DNA from 2 places in the Streptomyces dangxiongensis genome. Region 2 is predicted to be linked to the other one. Evidence: riboswitches for the same ligand, from Rfam matches in the RefSeq annotation. Region 2 holds a riboswitch; the other holds the start of a gene.
The links. Region 2 has a riboswitch for cyclic di-AMP ahead of D9753_RS18770 (M23 family metallopeptidase). Riboswitches for the same ligand answer to the same signal wherever they lie in the genome.
Positions count from the first base shown of each region.

Region 1: it holds a riboswitch for cyclic di-AMP, as region 2 does, so the genes downstream of both, D9753_RS37905 (NlpC/P60 family protein) here and D9753_RS18770 (M23 family metallopeptidase) in region 2, are expected to answer to the same signal.

Region 1 is NZ_CP033073.1:3,168,943-3,173,150, forward strand. Features, by position in the region: gene pcrA (DNA helicase PcrA) at 1-1,611, opposite strand, end outside; cyclic di-AMP (ydaO/yuaA leader) riboswitch at 1,852-2,020, shown strand; gene D9753_RS37905 (NlpC/P60 family protein) at 2,029-3,249, shown strand; gene D9753_RS13920 (hypothetical protein) at 3,289-3,642, opposite strand; gene D9753_RS13925 (C40 family peptidase) at 4,076-4,208, shown strand, end outside.
Region 2 is NZ_CP033073.1:4,190,158-4,194,365, reverse strand. Features, by position in the region: gene D9753_RS18775 (aldo/keto reductase) at 1-597, opposite strand, end outside; gene D9753_RS18770 (M23 family metallopeptidase) at 679-1,743, opposite strand; cyclic di-AMP (ydaO/yuaA leader) riboswitch at 1,753-1,920, opposite strand; tRNA gene D9753_RS18765 (tRNA-Met) at 2,218-2,291, shown strand; gene D9753_RS18760 (dihydrofolate reductase family protein) at 2,339-3,472, opposite strand; gene D9753_RS18755 (MarR family winged helix-turn-helix transcriptional regulator) at 3,550-4,068, shown strand; partial or broken gene D9753_RS18750 (GTP cyclohydrolase) at 4,121-4,208, shown strand, end outside.

The DNA of each region.
Region 1 (4,208 bases), 1.0 Mb from region 2:
CGACCGCGCGGCCATGCCGTACGCCTCGTCGACGCGCTTCAGGGCCTGCGGAAAGCTGATCTTCTCGCGCTGGGCGAGGGCGTCGACCATGGCCTCCGCGCGGTCGCCGATACCCCGCTTGGGCACGTTGAGGATGCGGCGCAGCGGCACCGAGTCCTCGGGGTTGGCGAGAACGCGCAGGTAGGCCAGGACGTCCCGGACCTCCTTGCGCTCGTAGAAGCGGACGCCGCCGACGACCTTGTACGGCAGGCCGACGCGGATGAAGACCTCTTCGAAGACACGGGACTGGGCGTTCGTGCGGTAGAAGACAGCGACGTCCCCGGCGCGTGCCTCCCCCGCGTCGGTGAGCCGGTCTATCTCGTCCGCGACGAACTGGGCCTCGTCGTGCTCGGTGTCGGCGACGTAACCGGTGATCCGGGCGCCGTGGCCGGCGTTGGTCCACAGGTTCTTCGGGCGGCGGGACTCGTTGCGCTCGATGACCGCGTTGGCGGCGGACAGGATCGTCTGCGTGGAGCGGTAGTTCTGCTCCAGCAGGATCGTCGTCGCGTTCGGGTAGTCCTCCTCGAACTGGAGGATGTTGCGGATCGTCGCGCCCCGGAAGGCGTAGATCGACTGGTCGGCGTCGCCCACGACACACAGTTCGGCGGGCGGCAGGTCACCGTCGCCGGGCGGTACGTCGACGTCCTCGGCGGCACGCTCGCCCGTCCCGACCAGCTCGCGCACCAGGGCGTACTGGGCGTGGTTGGTGTCCTGGTACTCGTCGACCAGGACGTGCCGGAAACGGCGGCGGTAGTGCTCGGCGACGTCCGGGAAGGCGCGCAGCAGGTTGACCGTCGTCATGATCAGGTCGTCGAAGTCGAGGGCGTTCGCCTCGCGCAGCCGCGACTGGTAGAGCGTGTACGCCTGGGCGAGGGTCTTCTCGAAGCCGTCGGCGGCCCGGGCGGCGAAATCCTCCTCGTCGATCAGCTCGTTCTTGAGGTTGCTGATCTTCGCGCTGAAGGACTTGGGCGGGTAGCGCTTGGGGTCGAGGTCCAGGTCACGGCAGACCAGGGCCATCAGGCGCTTGCTGTCGGCCGCGTCGTAGATCGAGAACGACGAGGTGAAACCGAGCTTCTTCGACTCGCGGCGGAGGATGCGCACGCACGCGCTGTGGAACGTCATCACCCACATCGCGTTGGCGCGCGGGCCGACGAGCTGCTCGACACGCTCCCTCATCTCGCCGGCGGCCTTGTTGGTGAAGGTGATCGCGAGGATCTGACCCGGGTGGACGCTCCGCTCGGCGAGCAGGTGGGCGATGCGGTGGGTGAGCACACGGGTCTTGCCGGAGCCGGCGCCGGCGACGATGAGCAGCGGAGAGCCGGCGTGCACGACCGCGGCGCGCTGGTTCGCGTTCAGCCCCGCCAGGAGTGTCGCCGCGTCGATCACGGGGCGGGGGGCGCCGTCGCGGTAGTGGGCGTCCCGGTCCGGCGGCGCGTCGAACTTCCCGCCGAACAGATCGTCCGGAAGCGGTTCCGGGGTGTGGTCGTGCTCGGGCGGCGGCGGAAGCTCCTCGTCGTGCCCGCGCGGGGGCTGGAGGTCCGCCAGGAAGCTGTCGTCAAAGAGGCTGCTCATCGCTCTCCGAGTCTAGGGCGCCCCACCGACAACCGGTCACCGTCCCGCGGACCGGTCTTCGCCACACAGGGCCGTATGACCCCTCACGCACCGGAAGCACCTGGTCACACGCGTGTGAATCCGGCCCCAGGTCACGGAAATGTATCGGACATACTGCGCACCAACCTTCACAGAAGACACACGAGTTGGCTAGGTTGCCGTCAGGCCGCACGACCCCCCTCCGGCGAACGTCGCCGGGCCGCGCGGCCTCCGCCGAGTCCGGCGTGCCCCCTGTGCGGCGCCCGGAGCCGGGGACCCACCGAATCCTGGGGTGAATCGGCCGACTCCCGCCCGGGACGACGCCGTAGGGCAACCCTTCCGTCCGCCCGAACCCGACAGCTAACCCGGTAGGCGGCAGCTAGGAAGGAGTCGCCTCCCTTGGCGTCGCACCGCAAGCCGCGCCCCGGCGGAACCCCCGGAGCGGGCATCCGCACCCCCGCTCTCGCCACCGCCGCCCTCTCCTCCCTCGCCGTGCTCTCCCAGACCGCGGAGGCCGTTCCCGAGGCCGGTCACGGCAGGCCGAGCCCGGAGGAGGTCGAGCGGAAGATCGACGACCTCTACCGCCGGGCGGAGTCCGCGACCGGGACGGCCGGAGTGGCCGAGGCGCCGGCCGGCGCCCCACGGCGGCAGGCCGACAGCCTCCAGCGACTGCGTGACGAGGTCGCCCGGCGCGCGGCCCGGGCCCGCGCCGTCCCGGCCACCCGCGGCGCCACCCACGCCCGCCCCGGCACGGCCGCCCCCGCCCAGCGCCGCACCGCCCCCGCCCCTGACGCGGCCACCCTCCCGCCCACGCGGGGCGGGGACGCCGTGGCGCCCATGGGGAGCGTGGGCGCCGCAGCACCGGCGGAGGGCCGGGACGTCGTAGCACCCCGCTGGGGTGGGGGCGCCGTGGCACCGGCCCTGGTAGACGACGTCACGACGCCCGCACCGACGGCCCCGACCGGAGGCGCCGCGACGCCGGGTCGGGGCGCGCCCGTCGCACCCCCCAGGCACACGGCGGGACCGGACCGAAGCACACCCGTCATACCGCCCAGGCACGCCGGGGGGCAGGACCGGGGCGCACCCGTCATACCGCTCGTGGACGCCGTCGTATCGCCCGGGAACGCTCGGCCGGAGGTCGTCGCGCGGGATCCGAGGGACCCGAAGGCGGTGAAGGCAGCCGTGCAGCGAAAACTCGCCCACGCGCGCGTGGTGCTGGCGCGGCGGACCGCCCCGGGCTCCGCGCCGTCCGGCGCAGACGCGGCCAAGGCCGGGAAGGCCGTCGCCTTCGCCCGGGCCCAGCTCGGCAAGCCGTGCGTGTGGGGTGCCGCCGGCCCCGGCTCCTACGACTGCTCGGGCCTGACCCAGGCCGCCTGGAAGTCCGCCGGCGTCACCCTGCCGCGTACCGCCCGTGACCAGGCCGCCGCCGGCACCACGGTCCCGCCGGCCGACGCCCGCCCCGGCGATCTCGTCCTCTTCCACGACGACCGCCGACACGTCGGGCTCTGCACGGGCGACGGCATGATGATCCACGCGCCCAGACCGGGCGCGTACGTCCGTGAGGAACCGATGTCCTCCGCCGGCGAGTCGGCCGTCCACAGCGTGGTGCGGCCGGTCTGACCTACCGGGCCGGCGCGGGCCGGCCCTCCGCGCCGGGGGTCAGGTCCAGAGGACGGCGATGAAGATGTTCACCGTGGTCAGAAGGCCGACCAGCGCGAACTGGCCCTTGTCGATCCGCTCCTCGTCGCGCTTGACGTAGACCAGCCCGAGGATCACGATCAGCAGGGCCAGCTTCACGCCGATCTTCACGGTGTTGATGTGGTGGTCGTCGGCCTGGTTGAGGCCGAGCAGCGCCACACCGGTGACCAGCATGGTCAGCGCGCCGTGCAGCATCCCGGGCACGAACCGGGCCGTGCCCCGGCCCATCGCCTTCATCTGGGTGAGGAAACCGCCGAGCAGCGCGGCGATACCGACGATGTGCAGGCCGACGAAGAGATGGATGAGTACGTCCATGGGGCCGGAGCCTAACCAGGGGTGTCCCGCTCTCCCGTCACCGGCCCCACCCGAGGGACCGTGACGGGGGTCGGAGGCGCCGACGGCTGTCGTACATATGCGAGCCATAACACCCCAGCTCTCCCTTCTGTCCCACTTCCCGCGCTTTGATCATCACACAGCGTGAAGGAATCGTCTCCCCACGCGGGGAGGGATCACCTTCGGTCACATTCCGGTTCGCCGCGGACAGTTCCGTACAGTGCGTTACCAACTCGTCACCATCCGGCCTAACGTCGTCCCCAGGTGACCGGCTCCCCACGCCGCCCGGACCGGGGCGGCAGCCGGCCACCCGCGCCGAGAAGGACCCGGCGGCGGCCCGTTCCCCTGTGCGGACCGCCGCCGGGCGCACTGACCGCTCGACATACGAGCCGTACGGAAGGACGTGACGGTCCAGGTGGCAACGCACCGCAAGCCCCGGCAACGCTCGCTCAGTGGCCATACGGCTCGCACAGCCGCCACACTCGCCCTGGCGGGCGTGGCCACCGCGACGGGCTTCGACGGGACGGGCCACGCCGAGCCCGAGCTGA
Region 2 (4,208 bases):
GAGCGGGCCCTCGTACGTGTCGCGGGAGACCAGGTTGTAGTGGGGCTGGAGGGCGACGTAGCGGGCCAGGCCCTCGCGGTCGGAATGGTCGAGGGAGGCCCGCAGGCGCTCGGGGCTGATGTTGGAGGCGGCGATGTGCCGCACCTTGCCGGCCCTCACCAGCTCGTCCAGCGCGCCGATGATCTCCTCGACCGGCACCTCGGGCTGGTCGAAGTGGGTGTAGTAGAGGTCGATGTGGTCGGTGTCCAGGCGGCGCAGCGAGGCGTCGGCCGCGGCCTTGATGTTGGCCGCGGACAGGCCCTGGTACTCGGGGTGCTGGCTGACCTTGGTGGCGATGACGACGTCGTCGCGGTTGCCGCGGGCCTTGACCCACTTGCCGATGATCGTCTCCGACTCGCCACCCTGGTTGCCCTCGATCCAGGCGGAGTAGGAGTCGGCGGTGTCGATGAAGTTGCCGCCGGCGGCCGTGTAGGCGTCGAGGACGGCGAAGGAGGTCTGTTCGTCGGCGGTCCAGCCGAAGACGTTGCCGCCCAGGGCGAGCGGGAAGACCTGGAGATCGGAGGAGCCGAGAGTGCGGGGTGATGTGGTTGAGGTCATACGTCACTACAACGCCGACGGCGGGTGATCACATCCCCGCCACCGGCGCCGAGTTCCGGCGAACACCCGTTCAGGGGGCGTTCAGGGGGTGAGGCCCTTGTCCCGCAGCCACGTCATCGGGTCGATGCCGGTTGCTTGGCCGCCGGGGTGGACCTCCAGATGCAGGTGCGGGCCGGTGACGTTGCCGGTGGCGCCGACACGGCCGATGACCTCGCCGGTGGTGACCTTCTGACCGGCCGTGACGTTGATCGAGGACTGGTGGCAGAACCACAGCTCGGTGCCGTCGTCGAGGGTGAGGATCGTGCGGTAGCCGTAGGCGCCGGCCCAGCCCGCCTCGGTGACCGTGCCGCCGTGGACGGCCTTGATGAGGGTGCCGGTGGGGGCGGCGAAGTCGAGGCCGGTGTGGTGGCCGGAGGACCACATGGTGCCGGCCTGGCCGAACGTCGAGGTGATCGTGTACGAGGAGGTGGGCAGCGTGTACTGCCCGGCCAGTTTCGCCAGCTCGGCCTGCCGCTTCTCCTCGGCCTCCTTCGCGGCCTTCCGCTCCGCCTTCTTCGCGGCGGCGGCCTCCGCCGCGTCCTTGGCCTCGGCCGCCTTCGCGGCGGCCTCCTCCTCGGCGTGGGCGGCGGCCTGCGCGCTCTGCCTCTCGGCGGTGGCGAGCGCGACGGCGGTGGCCCTGCTGTCGGCCTGGCCCTGCTGCTGCTCGGCCTGGGCCAGGATCCGGTTGCGCAGGGCCTCGCCCGCGTCGGTGCCCTGCTGGTCGTCGGCGGAGGCCACGCCGACGCTGCTCAGCGCGGTCGTGGCGGTCCTGGGCGCCTCGGTGGAGGTGTCGCCGAAGAGGGAGCCGACGGAGGGCAGGTCCGGCAGGGAGATGGAGACCGGCGGCTTGCCGGTGTTGGCGCTGGCCATGCCGCCCGCGCCGACCGCGGCGATCACGCCGACGCCGAGGACGGTGGAGCTGCGCGCGAAGCCGCCGCGCTGCTTGGCGACGCGGTGCCGGCCGCGGACCGGGGCGACGGAGTCCTCGGTGGGGTTCCACTCCTCCCAGGGGCCCTCGTCGGCTCGGTGGGCGTCGTAGCCGAAGGTCTCGGTCTCGCGCTGAGCCGGCACGAACGGGGTTTCTGGGGCAGGCCGGTTGGACGCCACGCGGGCGTGCTCCTTTCCTTCCGCCGCCTACCGGGTTAGCTGACGGGTTCGGAGCAGGAAGGTCTCCTACGCGCGTATACCGGTCGTGGACTCCATGAGTTCCACGTCGGCGTTCGCGAGATTCACCCCAGGGTGGTGGTTCCCCGGTTCCCTTGCGGGATTCGGCGCGTGCGCACGGAGCCGTCGCTGGTGACGGCTGGGACGACCGCGCTGCGTTATCGAACGTTAATAGACCTGCCAGTCACTTTCCAAGCCGTCCGTCTTGATCATTAATGTTCACACCCGGGGACTTACCAGCCATGACTCCTGCAAACCGGACGAGTTGACCGACGTACAGGAGTCATTCGCGTCTTTGATGGTGACTCAGCCGTTGCCGCACGGCGCCCACCCACTCACTGTCGGTGACGGTCGCCGGGGGCCGGGGAACCGATGTGCATCGCACCCCGTGGATGGCGTACAGTAGAGACACAACGACGCGGGGTGGAGCAGCTCGGTAGCTCGCTGGGCTCATAACCCAGAGGTCGCAGGTTCAAATCCTGTCCCCGCTACTGAAGACTCAGGGCCGGAATCCAATGGATTCCGGCCCTGAGTGCTGTCAGGCGAGCAGATGCGCGTTCGGCGCCTTGGCGAGGGATTCCAGCTCCGGGAGTACGACGACCCGGGCGCCCGCGCCGGTCAGGACGCCCGTGCCGTCGGCCGCCGCGACGAACGTGTCGGGCTCCCGCCACGCCGTGACCACCCGGCGCACCCCGGCCCGCAGGATCAGCTCGGCACAGGGGGCGGGCCGGGAGGCCCGGCGGGCGCAGGGTTCGAGGCTGCTGTAGACCGTGGCGCCGGGCAGGCGCGGGTCGGCCGGGTCGGTCTTCGCGAGGGCCGCCTCCTCCGCGTGGACCACCGGGTCGGCGCCTTCACGGGAGTGGCCGCGGGCCAGCTCCGTACCGTCGGCGGCGACCAGGACCGCGCCGACGCTGAACGCCGTCTGGGAGGGCGGGCAGAGCGCGGCGAGTTCGCAGGCGGTGCGCAGCCAGTGCCGGTCGGCGGGCGTGGCGACCGGGCCGGTGCCGGGGGCCGTGGGCTCGTAGCGCATGAGGACGACGTCCTCGATGCGGCGGGTGTCGGTCAGGCGCAGGCGTCCGCCCTGGTAGGCGCCGGGGCCGAACAGGCGCGGGGCCGCGGGGTCGCCGACGAGGAGCGGGGCGAGGACGAGCTGGAGTTCGTCGGCGAGGTCCTGCTGGAGCAACTGGGTGTGGACCTGCCCTCCGCCCTCGACCATCAGGCGCCCGACGCCCCGCACGTCGTGCAGATGCTCCAGCAGGACCCGCCAGTCCAGCGCGGGGCCGAGCGCGACGACGTCGGCGGTGCCGCCGAGGAGCCGGGCGGCCCGGGCGGCACCGGCATCGGTGGTGCAGACGAGCTTGTCGCCGCCGGTGTGCCAGAAGTGGGCGCCGGGGTCGAGGTCCCCGGAGGCGGTGACGGTCACCTTCAGCGGGTACGCCGGCCGGCCCGCCGCCACCCGGGCCGCACGCCGCTCGGCGGAGTTGACCAGCAGGCGCGGATTGTCGGCGCGGATCGTGCCGGCGCCGATCAGGATGGCGTCGACGGAGGCCCGTACCGCGTCGACCCGGTCGAAGTCGGCCGGGCCGGACAGCAGGAGCCGCTCAGGGCCGGTGTCGTCCAGAAAGCCGTCGAGGGAGACGGCGGCGGACAGCAGTACGTACGGCAGGGGCATCGGCGTACTCCCTCGCGGCGGCCCGGTGGACCGGCCGAAGTCTTGGTTCAAATTTGGAACAAATCTACACTGGCGGCATGACGACCCGCTGGCTCACTCCGCCGGAGCAGCGCGCCTGGCGCGCCTACCTCGCCGCGTCCCGGCTGCTGGAGGACGCGATCGACCGCCAGCTCCAGCAGGAGGGGAGCATGCCGCACCTGTTCTACTCCGTGCTGGCCAACCTCTCCGAGGCCCCCGGCCGGCGACTGCGCATGACCGATCTCGCCGAGACGCTGAAGATCACGCGAAGCCGGCTGACGTACGTGGTGACCCGGCTGGAGCGGGACGGCCTGGTGCGCCGGGAGAGCTCCGGCCGGGACCGGCGCAGCTCGCTCGCGGTGCTCACGGACGAAGGGACGGCCGTACTGGAGCGTACGGCGCCCGGCCACGTCGAGACGGTGCGCACCACCCTGTTCGACCGGCTGACCCCGGAGCAGGTGGGGCAACTGGAGGAGATCTGCGCGGGGATCGCACGCGGCCTCCAGGGGGAGGACGGCGGCGCCACCGCGGCGGAGGACGTGCCGTGGCGCCGACGGTCGTCGCCTTGCGCCGACTAGGTGACCGGCGACGCCTTCGGCTCGGCCCGCTGCGACTGCGGCGCCCGGCCGCGCGAGGGCCGCCGCGCAGATGCTCACCGCCCTCGGCGTCAGCGAGCTGGACCTGCTGTCCAACAACCCCGACAACGCGGGACAGTTGC